Regions from separate parts of the Serratia sp. Ae19-1 genome, predicted to be linked through region 1. Evidence: predicted binding sites of a transcription regulator. Region 1 holds the regulator's gene; each other region holds the start of a gene.
What was found. The regulator PhoB, encoded in region 1, activates phosphate uptake and scavenging genes when phosphate is short. The targets are predictions, from matches to a motif close to CTGTCATAAAACTGNCNNAT.
Positions count from the first base shown of each region.

Region 2: glpT (glycerol-3-phosphate transporter) is a predicted target of PhoB. The motif match lies at 2,213-2,232, and genes of this name have one in related genera.
Region 3: AAIE04_RS08735 (MIP/aquaporin family protein) is a predicted target of PhoB. The motif match lies at 1,877-1,896, and genes of this name have one in related genera.
Region 4: ugpB (sn-glycerol-3-phosphate ABC transporter substrate-binding protein UgpB) is a predicted target of PhoB. The motif match lies at 2,364-2,383, and genes of this name have one in related genera.

Region 1 covers NZ_JBCHWD010000001.1:122,562-126,772, reverse strand. The annotation lists gene AAIE04_RS00670 (PstS family phosphate ABC transporter substrate-binding protein) at 1-156, opposite strand, end outside; gene phoR (phosphate regulon sensor histidine kinase PhoR) at 171-1,487, opposite strand; gene phoB (phosphate response regulator transcription factor PhoB) at 1,512-2,201, opposite strand; gene sbcD (exonuclease subunit SbcD) at 2,417-3,649, shown strand; gene sbcC (exonuclease subunit SbcC) at 3,646-4,211, shown strand, end outside.
Region 2 covers NZ_JBCHWD010000002.1:392,269-396,479, forward strand. The annotation lists gene glpB (glycerol-3-phosphate dehydrogenase subunit GlpB) at 1-382, opposite strand, end outside; gene glpA (anaerobic glycerol-3-phosphate dehydrogenase subunit A) at 372-2,021, opposite strand; gene glpT (glycerol-3-phosphate transporter) at 2,386-3,741, shown strand; gene glpQ (glycerophosphodiester phosphodiesterase) at 3,824-4,211, shown strand, end outside.
Region 3 covers NZ_JBCHWD010000002.1:713,698-717,908, forward strand. The annotation lists gene glpK (glycerol kinase GlpK) at 1-817, opposite strand, end outside; gene AAIE04_RS08735 (MIP/aquaporin family protein) at 860-1,705, opposite strand; gene zapB (septal ring assembly protein ZapB) at 2,229-2,468, shown strand; gene rraA (ribonuclease E activity regulator RraA) at 2,529-3,014, opposite strand; gene AAIE04_RS08750 (1,4-dihydroxy-2-naphthoate polyprenyltransferase) at 3,090-4,007, opposite strand; gene hslU (ATP-dependent protease ATPase subunit HslU) at 4,104-4,211, opposite strand, start outside.
Region 4 covers NZ_JBCHWD010000002.1:362,343-366,553, forward strand. The annotation lists gene ugpA (sn-glycerol-3-phosphate ABC transporter permease UgpA) at 1-747, opposite strand, end outside; gene ugpB (sn-glycerol-3-phosphate ABC transporter substrate-binding protein UgpB) at 826-2,145, opposite strand; gene AAIE04_RS07085 (aminotransferase-like domain-containing protein) at 2,458-3,645, opposite strand; gene livF (high-affinity branched-chain amino acid ABC transporter ATP-binding protein LivF) at 3,690-4,211, opposite strand, start outside.

The DNA.
Region 1 (4,211 bases):
GCTGAAGTCCTGCGCCCACAGCGCCATCAGGTTCGCCAGGGTGTCGGAGCCGACGCTGGACAGATTGCCCGCCAGCATGCCGTCGGGCTGCGCCAGTGCGCCACGTCCGGCCAGCAGCGCCAGGCAAAGCAACAGCCCTCGGGTAATTCGGGTCATACCGGTGTCTCGCGTTAATTTTTCACCGCATTCTCTGATAAAGCGGCCGGAACAATCAACCGGTTGGGTAAGGTAAAGATAAAGCGGGTGCCGATCCCCGGTTCGCTGAGGATCTCCAGCCGCGCGTCGTGATGGCTGAGCGCGTGTTTGACGATCGCCAGCCCCAGCCCACTGCCGCCGGTCTGGCGCGAACGGGCCTTGTCGACGCGATAAAAACGCTCGGTCAGGCGCGGAAGGTGCTCGGCGGCGATGCCCGGCCCGTTGTCGCTGACCTGGAACTGCGCACCATGTGCCGTCTGCTGCCAGCTGACTTCGATATGGGTGCCCTTCGGCGTGTGGTTGACCGCGTTGTACACCAGGTTAGACACCGCGCTGCGCAACTGGTCTTCATTGCCGAACACTTTGAGCTGTTCGTTCACCCGGAAAGCGATCTCGTGATTGCCGCCGCTCAGCGATTGCGCCTCGCGCTGCAACACCCGCAGCATCAGCGGGATATCCACCCGTTCGTTCATGTCGACATTGGGCGCCGCCTCGATGCGCGACAGCGTCAGCAGCTGTTTGACCAGCCCGTCCATCCGGCGGGTCTGCTCTTGCATGGTGCTCAGCGCCTTGCTACGCAGCGAGCCGTCCTGCTCTTCGTCGCCCATCATTTCCAGGTAGCCCTGCAGCACCGTCAACGGCGTGCGCAGCTCATGGCTGACGTTGGCGAAGAAGTTGCGCCGCGCCCCTTCCAGCTGGCGCATCTGGGTGACGTCGCGCGCCACCATCAGCAGTTGCCCTTCGGAATAGGGCATCACGCGGAATTCGACGTAATGTTCGTTGTTCAACTGCAGCGTCAGCGGGCGCGAAAACTCCTGCTGTTGCAAATAGTGGCTGAACTCCGGATAACGCAGCAGGTTGAGGATGTGCTGGCCGTTGTCTTCCGGCCAGCGGAAGCCGAGCAGATGCTGCGCCAGGCCGTTGCACCAGAAGATATTGCCTTCGACGGTGGTCATCACCACCGCGTCAGGCAGCGATTCGGCCCCGCTGCGAAAGCGCTTGATCAGCAGCGCCAGCTCGCGGCGGCGGCGGCGGTTGCGCTGCTGCATCTGATACAGGCCATAGAACAACGGCTCCCAGCTCCAGCGGCCGGGCGGCGGCGTCATGCTGCGGTCGATCCACAGCCAATGGGAGAGTTTGAGCTGGTTGTAGAAATTCCACACCAGCGCAGCCAGCGCTGAGGCCAGCAGGAACCAGGGCAGATAACCGAAAATCAGCCCCAGCAGTAAGGCGGGCAGACAAAAAAGAGCCAGCTCCAGAGCCAGCCTCTTCCACGACAGACGTTCTAACACGGCATATTCTCCAGCGCGGCGCGATCAGTAGCGCGTTGAGAACCGGTAGCCGGTGCCCCGAACGGTTTGAACCATTTTATCATGCCCACTGGTTTCTAACGCCTTGCGGAGCCGACGGATATGCACGTCAACGGTACGGTCTTCCACATAAACGTTAGTGCCCCAGACGTGATTAAGCAACTGCTCGCGGCTATAAACCCGCTCCGGGTGGGTCATAAAGAAGTGCAGCAGCTTGAACTCGGTCGGCCCCATGTCCAGCGCCTGATCGTTCGCCATCACGCGGTGGGAGGACGGATCCAGGCTCAGTCCTTGCATTTCAATCACTTCTTCCACCGCCATCGGTGAAATACGGCGCATGACCGCTTTGATGCGTGCCACCAGCTCCTTGGGCGAGAACGGCTTGGTGATGTAATCATCCGCCCCCACTTCCAGGCCGCGCACCCGGTCTTCCTCTTCGCCGCGCGCGGTCAACATCATCACCGGGATATCGCGGGTCAGCGCTTCGCGCTTCATATGCTTGATAAACTGAATGCCGGAACCGCCGGGCAGCATCCAATCGAGCAACACCAAATCAGGGAACGGCTCAGACAGGCGCGTCACGGCGCTGTCATAATCCTCGGCTTCCAACGGTTGGTAACCATTCTGTTCCAACACAAAGCACACCATCTCACGGATCGGCGCTTCGTCTTCCACCACCAGTATGCGTCTTGCCATCGTCAATCCTGCCAATGTGTTAGCGACTTTGCGGGCGCCATTATGCGTCAGTTTTGTGACACTTTTATGAAAAAAAGCGGCTGTTATAGGCAGTAAGCATAGCGATTATTTCCCATAGTAAAGAAAAATCATTCCGCTGCCCTCGCCATTGCGCCGGGACAGCCGGCGCCGCGGCCTTTATAATCATCGCCATTACCTTTGCACCCGGGAGTGTCATGCGCCTGATCCACACCTCTGACTGGCACCTTGGCCAGTACTTTTTCACCAAAAGCCGCGCCGCCGAGCACCAGGCTTTTCTGAACTGGCTGATCAAACAGGTAGAGCAGCAGCAGGTGGATGCGCTGATCGTCGCCGGGGATCTATTCGATACCGGCTCGCCGCCCAGCTACGCCCGCGAACTGTACAACCGCTTCGTGGTGGAACTGCAGCGCACCGGCTGCCAACTGGTGGTGCTGGGCGGCAACCACGATTCGGTGGCGACGCTGAACGAATCGCGTGAACTGCTCTCCTGCCTGAACACCACGGTGATCGCGAGCGCGCAAAGCGCCCCCGAACAGCAGATCCTGGTGCTGAACCGGCGCGACGGCCAGCCGGGCGCGGTGCTGTGCGCCATCCCGTTCTTGCGGCCACGCGATCTGCTCACCAGCCGCGCCGGCGAATCCGGCGCGCAGAAACAGCAGGCGTTACAGGAAGCCATCGCCGAACATTACCAAACGCTGTATCAGGCGGCCTGCGAGCACCGCGACCAATTGGGCCTGCCGCTGCCGATCGTCGCCACCGGCCACCTGACCACCGTCGGCGTCACCACCTCCGACTCGGTGCGCGACATCTATATCGGCACCCTCGACGCCTTTCCGGCGCAGGCCTTTCCTCCCGCCGACTATATCGCGTTGGGCCACATCCACCGCGCGCAGAACGTCGCCAAATCGGAGCACATTCGCTATAGCGGCTCGCCGATCCCGCTCAGCTTCGATGAACTGGGCAAAGCCAAAAGCGTCTTTATGGTCGATTTCGCCGACGGCGCTTTGCAGCAGGTGGAAGCGTTAACGATCCCGCAGTTTCAGCCCATGCAGCTGATCAAAGGCGATCTGGCCGAGATCGAACGGCAGCTGCGGCAGTTTGCCGATTATGACGGTGAGCTGCCGGTGTGGCTGGATATCGAAGTGGCGACGCAGGACTACCTCAGCGACATCCAGCGCCGCATTCAGCTGCTGGCAGACGAGCTACCGGTGGAAGTGGTGCTGCTGCGGCGCAGCAAAGAACAGCGCCGCCAGGCGATCGCACAGCAGGATAAGGAAACGCTCAACGAACTGAGCGTCAATGAAGTGTTCGAGCGGCGCCTGGCGCAGGAGACTGAGCTGCCCGAAACGCGCCAACAGCGGATGCGCCAAATGTTCCGCCAGGTGGTCGATGCGGTGCAGCACAACGCCGAGGAGAACAACCCATGAAAATCCTCAGCCTGCGCTTAAAAAACCTCAACTCGCTGCAGGGCGAATGGAAGATTGACTTCACCGCCGAGCCGTTCGCCAGCAACGGTCTGTTCGCCATTACCGGCCCGACCGGCGCGGGCAAAACCACCCTGCTGGACGCCATCTGCCTGGCGCTATACCACCAGACGCCGCGCCTCAACGTCACGCCAAGCCAGAATGAACTGATGACCCGCCATACCGCCGAATCGTTGGCGGAAGTCGAGTTCGAGGTCAAGGGCGTCGGCTATCGCGCCTTCTGGAGTCAGCGCCGCGCCAAAAACGCGCCGGACGGCAACCTGCAGGCGCCGAAAGTCGAACTGGCGCGCCGCGAAGACGGCAAGATCCTGGCGGACAAAGTGCGCGACAAGCTGGAGATCACCGCCGCCATCACCGGGCTGGACTTCGGCCGCTTCACCAAGTCGATGATGCTGTCTCAGGGGCAGTTCGCCGCCTTCCTCAACGCCGACGCCAACGATCGCGCCGAGCTGTTGGAAGAACTGACCGGCACCGAAATCTACGGGCGATTGTCCGAACAGGTGTT
Region 2 (4,211 bases), on a different contig from region 1:
CCTGCGGGCTGAGCCAGGTGGCGCGGCGCGTGCCGAGCGGCGTAATGCGCAGATGGTTTTTGGTCCCCTCACCCTGCAGGTTCAGCCCGCAGCGTTCCAGCAGCCGTTGCGCGGCGGCGGACAGCGCCGCCACCCGGCCGGGGCCAATCAGAGAATACGGATGCTGCGGCGCCTGCTGCGCCAGCTGCGGCAACGCCGCCAACGGCATCTCGACCGGCGTGCCGTCCGGCAATCTCGCCAACAGATCGAGCGAACCGGAGGAGAAGTAGAGCGCGCTCTGGCCAGAACTGACCACCGCGCAGCGCTTGCCCTGCTCGGCCACGGCAATGGCGCAGCTCAGGCCCGCCAGGCCGCCGCCAATCACCACTACGTCAAATCGCATCATCCGCCTCCTGCCCCTTGTCGGCCTGGGCCTCAAGCCCGCATAACCCTTGATAAACCCAGCTGGTAAATTCGCTCTCGCGCAGCGCATCGCCCCAGGCGATCGGCCGAACACCTTTCCATCGTTCGTTGAGGAACTGCGACAGCTGCGCGATGGACTGCTGCGGCGTGCTGACGTTAAAGCGCGTCAACAGCCCGGCGGCGCGACAGGCGCAGAGTTCCCCCTGGCAGGTGCCCATGCCGACGCGGGTGCGGCGGCGCAGATCCACCAGGTTATTGACGGTCAGCGAATTGACCGCATAGCGCACCTCCCCGGCGGTCACCGCCTCGCATTCGCACACCAGGCTGGTGTCGAGCCGATCGGCCGCCGGCACCTGGCTGGCGCGATCGCCGTGCCGGTAAATCGCCGAACCGCGAATGCTGGCGGGCAGAGAAACTACGCGGCGCACCGTTTCCTCCGCCGACTGACGGGATCCCGGCAACGCGTCCTGCGCGGTGGTGCACGGGCTGTTTACCCCAAGCTTTTCGCACACCTTGTCGGTGGCCCACTCCGCCATCAGACGGTAGGTCATCAGCTTGCCGCCGGTGATGGTGATGAACCCTTCCAGCCCGTCGCGGGCGGCGTGATCGAGCAGCACGATGCCGCGGCTGACGTTGCGCCCGCTGGGATCGTCGTCGCTGGCCACCAGCGGCCGCACCCCGGCGTAGGCGCGCAAAATGCGGGTCTGCGCCAGAGTGGGCGCCAGCAGCGCCCCTTCGCGGATCAGAATGTCCACCTCCTGCGGGGTCACCAGCATGTTGTCAATTTGGTCGTAGTCGATATGGGTCGAGGTGGTGCCGATCAGCGAGATGGTGTCGCCCGGTACCAGGATGTCGGCGTCCGCCGGTTTGCGGCAGCGGTTGATCACCATGTTGTTGATGCGATGGCCGAGGATCAGCAGCGCCCCCTTGGCCGGGAACATGCGGATGCGCAAATCGGCGTATTCGGCGATCTGCTGGCCCCAGATGCCGGCGGCATTGACCACCACCGGCGCGTGCAGCTCATAGCGCCGCTGACTCTGATGGTCGTAAACGCGCACGCCCGTCACCCGATCGCCGCTGCGCAACAATCCCACCACCTGGTGGTAGGTCAGGATCTGCGCGCCGTGTTCGCGCGCGTCCAACATGTTGGCAGCGGTCAGCCGGAAGGGATCGACGGTGCCGTCCGGCACGCGCACCGCGCCGATCAGCGCGGGGTTAGCCGCCGGCTCCAGCCGCAGCGCCAGCTGCGGGTCGATCGCTTCGGCGTCGATGTCGGCCTGGCGACAGGCGGCGATAAACTGTTGCTGATACTCCAGCGAGTCCTGCGGCAGGGTGATGAACAGCCCATCGGTGCGCTCGATACAGTGATGCGCGATGCGTTTCAGGATGCGGTTCTCTTCGATGCACTCGCGCGCCGACTCGCCGTCAGTCACCGCATAGCGCGCGCCGCTGTGCAGCAAGCCGTGGTTGCGGCCGGTGGCGCCGGTGGCGATGTCATGACGCTCCAGCAAAATGCAGCGCAAGCCGCGCCGCGCACAATCGCGGGCAATGCCTGCGCCGGTGGCGCCGCCGCCGATGATGATCACATCCGTTTCGCCGCCGTCAAAATAGCTGCTCATTTCGCTCCCTCAGGATCGGTAGTTATGAGCCTATTGAGCCACGGTTATTAGGGTCTTTGTTTGATAAGGAACAAGAACGAACATGAAACGAAATAAAAATGTCCACAAAAAACCATCAATGTGATCATAATCACGATTTTTGGACGTTTTTCTATTTCATAACGTTAACGAATCGCTCAAAATCCGCCGTGGTTTCATGAAAGTGTAACAATTGCGCCATTCGTCACAGCGACACCAGGCGTATTTGATGACAATGGCGCTCGTTATGGAACACAAAAACACCACATTCGATATCCGCTCAATCATCAAATGAACGTAAAAGGTCATATTGATGTGATAACAGATAAAGCCATCGGAGGCGCTCATGTTGAGTATTTTTAAGCCGGCCGCACACATCGCCCGTGTGCCGAGCGATAAGGTAGACCCGCTCTACCGTAAGCTGCGCTGGCAAATTTTCCTGGGGATCTTCTTCGGTTACGCCGCTTACTATCTGGTGCGTAAGAACTTCACCCTGGCCATGCCTTACCTGATCGAACAAGGCTTCAGCCGCGGTGACCTCGGCTTCGCGCTGTCGGGCATCTCCATCGCCTACGGCTTCTCCAAATTCATCATGGGCTCGGTCTCCGACCGATCCAACCCGCGGGTATTCCTGCCAGCCGGTCTGATCCTGGCGGCGGCGGTAATGCTGTTCATGGGCTTCGTGCCGTGGGCAACCTCCAGCATCGCCATCATGTTCGTCCTGCTGTTCCTGTGCGGCTGGTTCCAGGGCATGGGTTGGCCGCCGTGCGGCCGCACCATGGTGCACTGGTGGTCGCAGAAAGAACGCGGCGGCATCGTTTCCATCTGGAACTGCGCCCACAACGTGGGTGGCGGCCTGCCGCCGCTGCTGTTCCTGCTGGGTATGGCCTGGTTCAATGACTGGCACGCGGCGCTGTACATGCCGGCCTTCGGCGCCATCCTGGTGGCCCTGATCGCCTTCGCCCTGATGCGCGACACCCCGCAATCCTGCGGCCTGCCGCCGATTGAAGAGTACAAAAACGACTATCCGGACGACTACAGCGAAAAAGACGAAGAAGAGCTGACCGCCAAGCAGATCTTCATGCAGTACATCCTGCCGAACAAGCTGCTGTGGTACATCGCGGTCGCCAACGTGTTCGTCTACCTGCTGCGTTACGGCATTCTGGACTGGTCGCCGACCTACCTGAAAGAAGTGAAGCACTTCGCGCTGGACAAGTCTTCCTGGGCCTACTTCCTGTATGAGTACGCCGGTATTCCGGGCACTCTGCTGTGCGGCTGGATGTCGGACAAGGTGTTCAAAGGCAACCGCGGCGCCACCGGCGTGTTCTTCATGACGCTGGTGACCATCGCCACCGTGGTGTTCTGGATGAACCCGGCCGGCAACCCGACCGTGGACATGATCTGTATGCTGGTCATCGGCTTCCTGATCTACGGCCCGGTCATGCTGATCGGCCTGCATGCGCTGGAGCTGGCGCCGAAGAAAGCCGCCGGCACCGCCGCAGGCTTCACCGGCCTGTTCGGCTACCTGGGCGGCTCGGTTGCGGCCAGCGCCATCGTCGGTTACACCGTGGACTTCTTCGGTTGGGACGGCGGCTTTATGGTGATGATCGGCGGCGGCGTGCTGGCGGTTATCCTGCTGCTGCTGACCATGCTGAACGAGAAGAAACACCACGCGGAAATTGCTGCCGGCAAGCGCGGCTAACCGTCACACGACTTTTGCATGATTTAAAGGCCGCCCTGCGGCCTTTTTACTACCCTGCCCCCAACAACACGGAGAAAACGGAATGCGGACTCAAGTCAAAGCCCTGCTGACAGGAATCATTCTCGCCACCTCAATGGTCAGCACCGCGCAGGCGGCGGACAAAGTGGTGATCGCCCACCGCGGCGCCAGCGGCTACCTGCCGGAACACACCCTGCCGGCGAAGGCGATGGCCTATGCGCAGGGCGCCGATTACCTCGAGCAAGACCTGGTGATGACCAAAGACAACGAGCTGGTGGTGCTGCACGACCACTACCTCGATCGCGTCACCGACGTCGCCGAACGCTTCCCGGATCGCGCGCGTAAAGACGGCCGCTACTACGCCATCGACTTTACGCTGGCGGAGATCAAATCGCTGAAGTTCACCGAAGGCTTTGAAATCGAAAACGGCAAGAAGGTGCAGGGCTACCCTG
Region 3 (4,211 bases), on a different contig from region 1:
GGAAGCAGCCGGTGCCGTAGGTGTTCTTCGCCATGCCCGGTTGAACGCACAGCTGGCCGTACAGCGCTGCCTGCTGGTCACCGGCGATACCGGCGATAGGAATACGCGTGCCGCCTTTACCGCCGATGTTGGTCTGGCCGTACACTTCTGAGGAAGGACGGACTTTCGGCAGCATGGCGCGCGGGATATCCAGCACTTCCAGCATGCGCTCGTCCCAGTCCAGCTCGTGGATGTTGAACATCATGGTGCGTGAGGCGTTGGTGTAATCGGTAACGTGCACGCGCCCTTGGGTCATCTTCCACACCAGCCAGGTGTCGACGGTGCCGAACAGCAGTTCGCCGCGCTTGGCGCGTTCGCGGGCGCCTTCGACGTTGTCCAGGATCCACTTCACCTTGGTGCCGGAGAAGTACGGGTCAACCACCAGGCCGGTGTTGTGACGGATGTACTCTTCCAGGCCGTCGCGCTTGAGCTTCTCGCAGATGTCGGCGGTGCGGCGGCACTGCCAGACGATGGCGTTATAGATAGGCTTGCCGGTCTCTTTTTCCCAGACGATGGTGGTTTCGCGCTGGTTGGTGATGCCGATGCCGGCGATCTGATCGGAACTGATGTCGGCCTTCGCCAGCACTTCTACCAGCGTCGAGCTTTGCGACGCCCAGATCTCCATCGGGTCGTGCTCAACCCAGCCGGCTTTTGGGTAGATCTGCGGGAATTCGCGCTGCGATACCGCAACGATGTTGGCGTCGTGATCGAGCACGACGGCGCGTGAGCTGGTGGTCCCTTGGTCGAGTGCGACAATGTATTTTTTTTCTACAGTCATGGTAATTATCCTGCTGTTGTTAACCGTTTAAAACTGCACCAATCACGCTTTACGCTGCTGAGCCTTGGCGTCGGACTCTTCTTCCGTCACGCAGACGTCGCACGGCAGGTGGCGGCCAATCAGCGCGCGGTAACCGAAGGCGCCCAGGCCGCAGCCGACGATAGGCGCGAAGATCGGCACCAGGAAGTACGGGATGTCGCGTGCGCCGGTGAAGGCGACTTTGCCCCAGCCGGCCAGGTAGGCGAACAGTTTTGGCCCGAAGTCACGCGCCGGGTTCAACGCAAAGCCGGTCAATGGTCCCATGGAGGCGCCGATCACGGCAATCAGAATACCGATCAGCAGCGGCGCCAGCGGGCCGCGCGGAATGCCGTTGCCGTCGTCGGTCAGCGCCAGGATCAGGCACATCAGAATGGCGGCGATCACCGTTTCCACCAGGAAGGCCTGGCCGACGGAGATGTGCGCGTTAGGGTAGGTTGAGAAGATGCCGGCCAGTTCCAGGCTTTCGTTGCTGCCGCGCACCATATGGTGAGCCGCTTCGAAGTCGAAGAACAGGTTGTAGTACAACCCGTAGACCAGCGCGGCGGCGCAGAAGGCGCCGGCGACTTGCGCAATGATGTATGGCACCACTTTGCGTCCGTCGAAGCAGGCGAACAGCCACAGCGCGAGGGTGACCGCCGGGTTGAGATGCGCGCCGGAAATGGCGGCGGTCAGGTAGATGGCCATGGCGACGCCCAGGCCCCAAATGATGCTGATTTCCCACTGGCCGAAGCTGGCGCCCGCCAGTTTCAGTGCGGCAACGCAGCCTACGCCAAAGAAGATCAGCAGCGCCGTGCCGAGGAACTCGGCGATGCACTGGCCTTTTAATGTCGGACTGGTGGTTTGGCTCATAATGTTGGTGTCCTGCAAAACGGCGGTTGTTGGTTTATAGGCTCAGTTGGGTATACATCCGGCCTATGGGCACAGTTTTTTTCATCTCGTCCAATTATTGAATAAGGACGTGATGTAAATTTATCGTTAACGAACATAAACGAGAAATAGCGAAATCAAAATGTGTGTGGCGCGTCATAAAATTGAGCGATTTCGCGTCGTTTAGTGTTCTTTCTGAGCCATAAAAGTGTGATCTGACCAGTGGTTTAGCGAGGGCTGTTAACAACTCGCGGCGACGGCGGCGGGGATTTTCAGTTTTTGCTGATGGCGGGGGCAGGAAAATTGCAACAGACTGCGCGATGATCCGGTATGTTGCTAGACAGGCGGAGACTGGCTACTTACAATCGTTTTTAACGAATCGAGACTGCGCGCCTTCCGTAACGGCGCGCGTCACTGAGCGCGATGCAATATTCGCAGTCGCTGCAGCCGACGTTGCGGCCGCTACTTATAGATGTACGCCTTGCTATCATGAGGGGACTGAAGCATGTCATTTGAAGTATTTGAGAAACTGGAAGCAAAAGTACAGCAGGCGATTGATACCATCACTCTGTTGCAGATGGAAATTGAAGAGCTGAAAGACAAAAACAACTCTCTGTCGCAGGAAGTTCAGGCTGCCTCCGGCAACCACGAAGCGTTGGTGCGCGAAAACCAACAGCTGAAAGAAGAACAGCACGTATGGCAAGATCGCCTGCGCGCGCTGCTGGGCAAGATGGAAGAAGTCTGATTCCTCACGCCATGCAGCAACGAAAAGGGCGCCTCAGGCGCCCTTTTTCATGACCGAAAATCACTCGATGTCGAGCGGGTCTTCGGAGAGGATGATGCCGGTGTTGTCGGCATACAGATGGTCGCCGGAGAAGAAGGTGACGCCACCGAAGTTGACGCGGATATCGCTTTCGCCCACGCCTTCGCTCACGGCTCCCGCCGGGATCGCCGCCATCGCCTGAATGCCGATGTCGAGCTCTTCCAGATCGTCCACCTGACGCACCGCGCCGTACACCACGATGCCTTCCCATTCGTTCTGGGCGGCCAGGCGTGCCAGCTCGGCGTTGACCAGCGCCCGGCGAACCGAACCGCCGCCGTCGACCAACAGCACGCGGCCGCGGCCGTTTTCTTCAAGCAGATCGAACAACAGGCCGTTATCCTCAAAGCATTTCACCGTGGTGATCTGCCCGCCAAATGAAGTACGCCCGCCAAAATTGGAGAACAGAGGTTCAACAACGTTCACCTCTTCATGATAGATGTCGCAAAGTTCGGAAGTATCGTATTTCATAGGATTTTACGTCTGTTTGCCGCTGGAATGTTCAGTATATCCCTTTATTCGCCCTGTTGGCAAAATCATCAGTTTTTAACTGAGCGCCACGCCGATGGCGAACAGCAGGTTGGCCAGCAGCGCCGCCTTGACCATGTGCTCCAGCATTGGCCGCATGCCGACCGGTGTCGGATCGCGCAGCACGCGCAGGCCGTGGCGCACCAGCAGCGGGATCGCCAGCACGAACAGCCAACCCCACGGGCCGTGGAGATTGAACAGCGTAAACAGCGCGAAACACAGCACCGCGCCGCCGAGCAACAGGGCATGGTAAATGCGCGCCTTGTGCGGGCCGAGACGCACCGCCAACGTGTTCTTGCCGTTCTCGCGATCGCTCTCGATATCGCGCAGATTGTTGATGTTGAGCACCGCCGTCGCCAGCAGGCCACAGGCGGTGGCCGGCAGCATCACGACGCTGTCGAAAGTGTGCGTTTGCAGATAGTAGGTGCCGGCCACGCTCAGCCAGCCGAAGAATACCAACACCGAGATGTCGCCCAGCCCCAAATACCCGTAGGGCTTGTTGCCGACGGTGTAGGTGATGGCCGCCACGATGGACAGCCCGCCCAGCACCAGGAAGCCCACCACGTCGCTGGGTTGCTCGCAGGCGACGGCGATCAGCGAACAGCCGGCGAGGGCGATCAGCACCACCGTCACCACCAGCGCCCGTTTCATCTGCGCCTGGGTGATCATGCCTTTTTGCATGCCGCGCAACGGCCCGATGCGATCTTCTTTGTCGCTGCCTTTGACCGCATCGCCGTAGTCGTTCGCCAGGTTGGAGAGGATCTGCAGCAGGCCGGCGGTCAACAGCGCCAGCAGCGCCACTTCAGGTTTCAGGCTGCCGTGCCAGGCGGCGATCGCCGAGCCGACCACGATGGAGGCAAAGGCCAGCGGCAGGGTGCGGGGGCGTAGACTTTCCAGCCAGGCGGAGATCGGAGTGGTGGAGGTTGATGAGCTCATGTTTCGCTTCTGTCAGTAAGTTGCGGTGTCCGTTAGAAATAATTGTGGGAGGCAATGCCTCCCACACAGATGACTGACAAGACAATGATTGAGCGATTATAGGATAAAACGACTCAAATCTTCATCCGCCACCAGTTCATCCAGATGACTGCGCACGTAATCCGCATCAATTGTAATGGATTGGCCATTAATTTCACTCGCATC
Region 4 (4,211 bases), on a different contig from region 1:
CAACGTGGTGGTGGACTGCACCGGCCCGCCGCCGGTGGCGGCGTCGATCACCGGGAAGGTATCGAAGAAGGCGTACACCAGATTGACCACCAGCAGGAAGAAACTCACCGGTGCGATCAGCGGCAACACCAGATGAAAGAAGCGGCGTACCGGGCCGGCGCCGTCGATGGCGGCCGCCTCCACCAGCGAACGCGGGATCGACTGCAACGCGGCGAGGAAAAACAGTAAGTTATAGCTTATCTGCTGCCATACCGAGGCCAGCACCACCAGGAACATCGCCTGGCCGCTGTTTTGCGCATGGTTCCAGTTATAGCCCAGCCCATTGAGGAAGTGGGTGATCAACCCGAGACCGGGGTTGAACAGAAAGATCCACAGCACCGCCGCCACTGCCGGCGCCACCGCGTAGGGCAGGATCATCAGCGTGCGGTAGAGGCGGCTGCCGCGCAGCACGTAGTCCACCAGCGCGGCGAAAAACAGCGAGACCGCCAGCCCGATGCCCGCCACCAGGAAGCTGAAGATCAGCGTGGTGTAGAACGAGTCGAGGTAGTAAGGATCCTGGAACAACTGCTTAAAGTTATCCAGCCCGACAAACTGGCTGGACAGGCCGAACGGATCGAGACTCTGCACCGAATACCACAGCGCCTCGCCGGCGGGCCATAAAAAGAACACGGCGGTAATCAGCAGCTGCGGCAGCACTAATGCATAGGGCAACCAGCTGCAGCCGAAACCGGGACGGGAAGATGACATAGACGTTAAACCATTAATCGGGTGCGGGAGGATCGGCGTGAAGATGCGAGCCCGGTCTACCGGGCCCGCGACACAGGATTACTTGGTCGACGCTTCGAAACGGCGCAGCAGCACGTCACCGCGCTGCACGGCGGCGTCCAGCGCCTGCTGAGGCGTTTTCTTACCGGTCCACACGCCTTCCAGCTCCTCATCCACCACGCTGCGGATCTGCGGCATGTTGCCCAGGCGCAGGCCCTTGGTGAACGGCAATGGCGGCTTGTTCAGCATCTGGCGAGTGGCAACGTCGGCGCCCGGGTTCTTGTCGTAGAAGCCCTGCTGCTTGGTCAGATCGTAAGCCGCGGTGGTGATCGGCAGATAGCCGGTCTTCTGGTGCCATTCGGCGGCGATTTCCGGCTGCGCCAGGTACTGCAGGAACTCGGCCACGCCCTTGTAGGTGGCGGCGTCTTTGCCGTTCATCACCCACAGGCTGGCCCCGCCGATGATGGCGTTCTGCGGCGCGTTTTTCGCGTCGGCATCGTAAGGCATCATGCCGACGCCGTAGTTGAATTTAGCGTAGTGCTTGATGTCCGCCAGCGAACCGGAAGAGGCGGTGGTGATGGCGCAATCGCCGTTGTAGAACTTCTCGGTGGATTCGTCTTTGCGGCCGAAGTAGGTGAAATCACCCTTCTTGTTCATCGCTTCGAGCAGCTCGATATGCTTGACCTGCAGCGGCTTGTTGAACTCCAGCTTGGCGTTGGTACCGCCGAACCCGTTGTTTTCACTGGCGAACGGCACGCCGTGCCAGGCGCTGAAGTTCTCCAGTTGGATCCAGCCCTGCCAGCCGCTGGCGTAGCCGCATTTCATGCCGGCCGCGCGCAGCTTGGCAGTATCCGCCGCCAGTTCCTGCCAGGTTTTCGGCGGCTGATCCGGGTTCAGGCCGGCCTTCTTGAAGGCATCTTTGTTGTAGTACAGCACCGGCGTGGAGCTGTTGAACGGCTGCGACAGCAGATGGCCGCTCTTGTTGTCGGTGTAATAGCCGGCTACCGTCGGCACGAACACCGATTCGTCGAAGTTGATGCCGGCCTCTTTGAACACTTCGTAGACCGGTTTGATGGCCTTGCTGGCCATCATGGTGGCGGTGCCCACCTCGTAAACCTGCAGGATCGCCGGCGCCTTGCCGGAGCGGTAAGCGGCGATGCCCGCCGCCAGGCTCTGTTCGTAGTTGCCTTTATAAACCGGCACAATCTTGACGTCGCTGTGCGTCTGGTTGAAGCGATCCGCCAGGGAATCCACTTCCTTACCCAGTTCACCTTCCATCGAATGCCAGAACGGGATCTCGGTCGCCGCCAGTGCCTGAGTGCTGACCGCCAGGGTCAACGCGACGCACAGCGTAGTTTTGCGAATAGCGTAGGTGAGCATGCCTAACTCCTGAAAAAAGCTGGTGTAAAAGCGCGTGAGCGAAAAGAATCAATTCTTGATGAGGGAGTGCCCCCTATAGCTTTCGAGTTGCAGCCAGGCGGCAACCTGCTGGCACCCTGGAGCTTAGCTAACTAAGTGACAGGGGGGCAGCCGGGCAGCCAACAACGCTGCGGCTCGAAAGATGACGGGGGATAACATGCCATGCTCGGATGACAGAAAAATAACCGTTACATGACAGCCACATGACGGCAAGGTGAAGTGAAGATGGCGGTTTGATGTCGGCGGCGGGCATGTGCTCCGCCGCCGCGAGGATTACAGCGAACGGCGCAGACGCGCCACCGCTTCCTGCATCTGCTGCTCGGTGGCGGTGGCGAACGACAGGCGGAAGGTCGAACGATCCGGGTTGTCGGAGAAGAAGTATTCCCCCGGCACGAACACCACGCCCTGCTGCAGGGTGGCGTTCAGCCATTCGGTGGCGTTGAACGGCTGGCGGAAACGCGCCCACAGGAACATGCCGCCCTTCGGCTTATCGAAGGTGATGTAGTCGCCCAGTTCCTGTTCCACCAAACCGGCCAGGATCTCGCCCTTCTGTTTGTAGGCGGCGCGGATCTTGTCGATCTGCGCCGGCAGGCGGCCCAAACCGAGGTAGCACTCGACGATGCTCTGCGACAGCGCGCTGGCGTGCAGATCCGCCGCCTGTTTGATGATCGCCACTTTATGCAGCAGGAACGGCGGCAGGATCGCCCAGCCCAACCGCAGGCCCGGCGCCAGGATCTTGGAGAAGGTCGAGGTATAGATGATGTGGTCGGTGTTGCCCAGCACCCGCTGCGACACCTGATGCAGCGTCGGGTGGCGCTCTTCGGTGAAGCGCAGCTCGCCGTACGGATCGTCTTCGATGATCAGGAAGTTATGTTCGGCGGCCAACTTCACCAGCAGTTCGCGGCGCGCGGCGCTCAGGGTGATGCCGCTGGGGTTGCCGAAGTTCGGCACCACGTACACGCCCTTGATGCGCTGGGTTTTCAGCAGCTCGGCCAACTCTTCCACCACCATGCCGTCGCTGTCGGACGAAACCGACATGATGTTGGCCTCCGCCAGTTCCAGCGTTTGCAGCGCCGCCAGGTAGGTCGGGCGCTCCACCACGAACACGTCGCCCGGATTGACGATGGCGCGCATCACCAAATCCAATGCCTGCTGAGAGCCGGCGGTGACCATCACCTCTTCCGCGCGAGCGGTGACGCCGCGCTCGGCGCACAGCGCGCAGATGCGCTCACGCAGCAGCGGGCTGCCCTCGGTCAAGCCATACTGGAACGCGCTTTTCGGCTGTTCGGTGATCGCCTGCTGCGTGGCGATGCTCAATCCTTCGAAATCGAACAGCGCATCAGAGGGGATGCCGCCCGCCAGCGAAATGACGTGTTCCATCTTGCTGTGCTTAAGCAATTCACGGATGGCCGAACTTTTTACGTTAACGATGCGCTGCGCGAGTAACCCTTCTGTCTTCATTTCTTCTTCTCGTACCTGATTATTTTAATTCGTAGGGGGGCGGATTAACCGCCCAGATACGCCGACCTCACTGCTTCGTTGGCTAACAATGCAGCCCCCGTATCTTCCAACACCACGCGGCCGTTTTCCAGCACATAACCGCGGTCCGCCAATTTCAGCGCCTGATTGGCGTTTTGCTCCACCAGGAAGATGGTCATGCCCTCTTCCCGCAGCTGCTGAATGATGTCGAAGATCTGCTGGATGATGATCGGCGCCAGCCCTAGCGAGGGCTCGTCGAGCAGCAGCAGCTTCGGCTGGCTCATCAGCGCGCGGCCGATGGCCAACATTTGCTGCTCGCCGCCGGACATGGTGCCGGAGCGCTGGTTACGCCGCTCCAGCAGGCGCGGGAACAGAGTGAACACCCGTTCGATGCGCTGTTGATACTGCTGGCGATCGGCGAAAAAGCCGCCCATCGCCAGGTTTTCTTCCACCGTCATGCGCGAGAAGACGCGCCGCCCTTCCGGTACGATCGCCACCGCCTCGCGCATGATGCGCGAGGTTTGCCACTGGGTGATGTCCTGATCCAG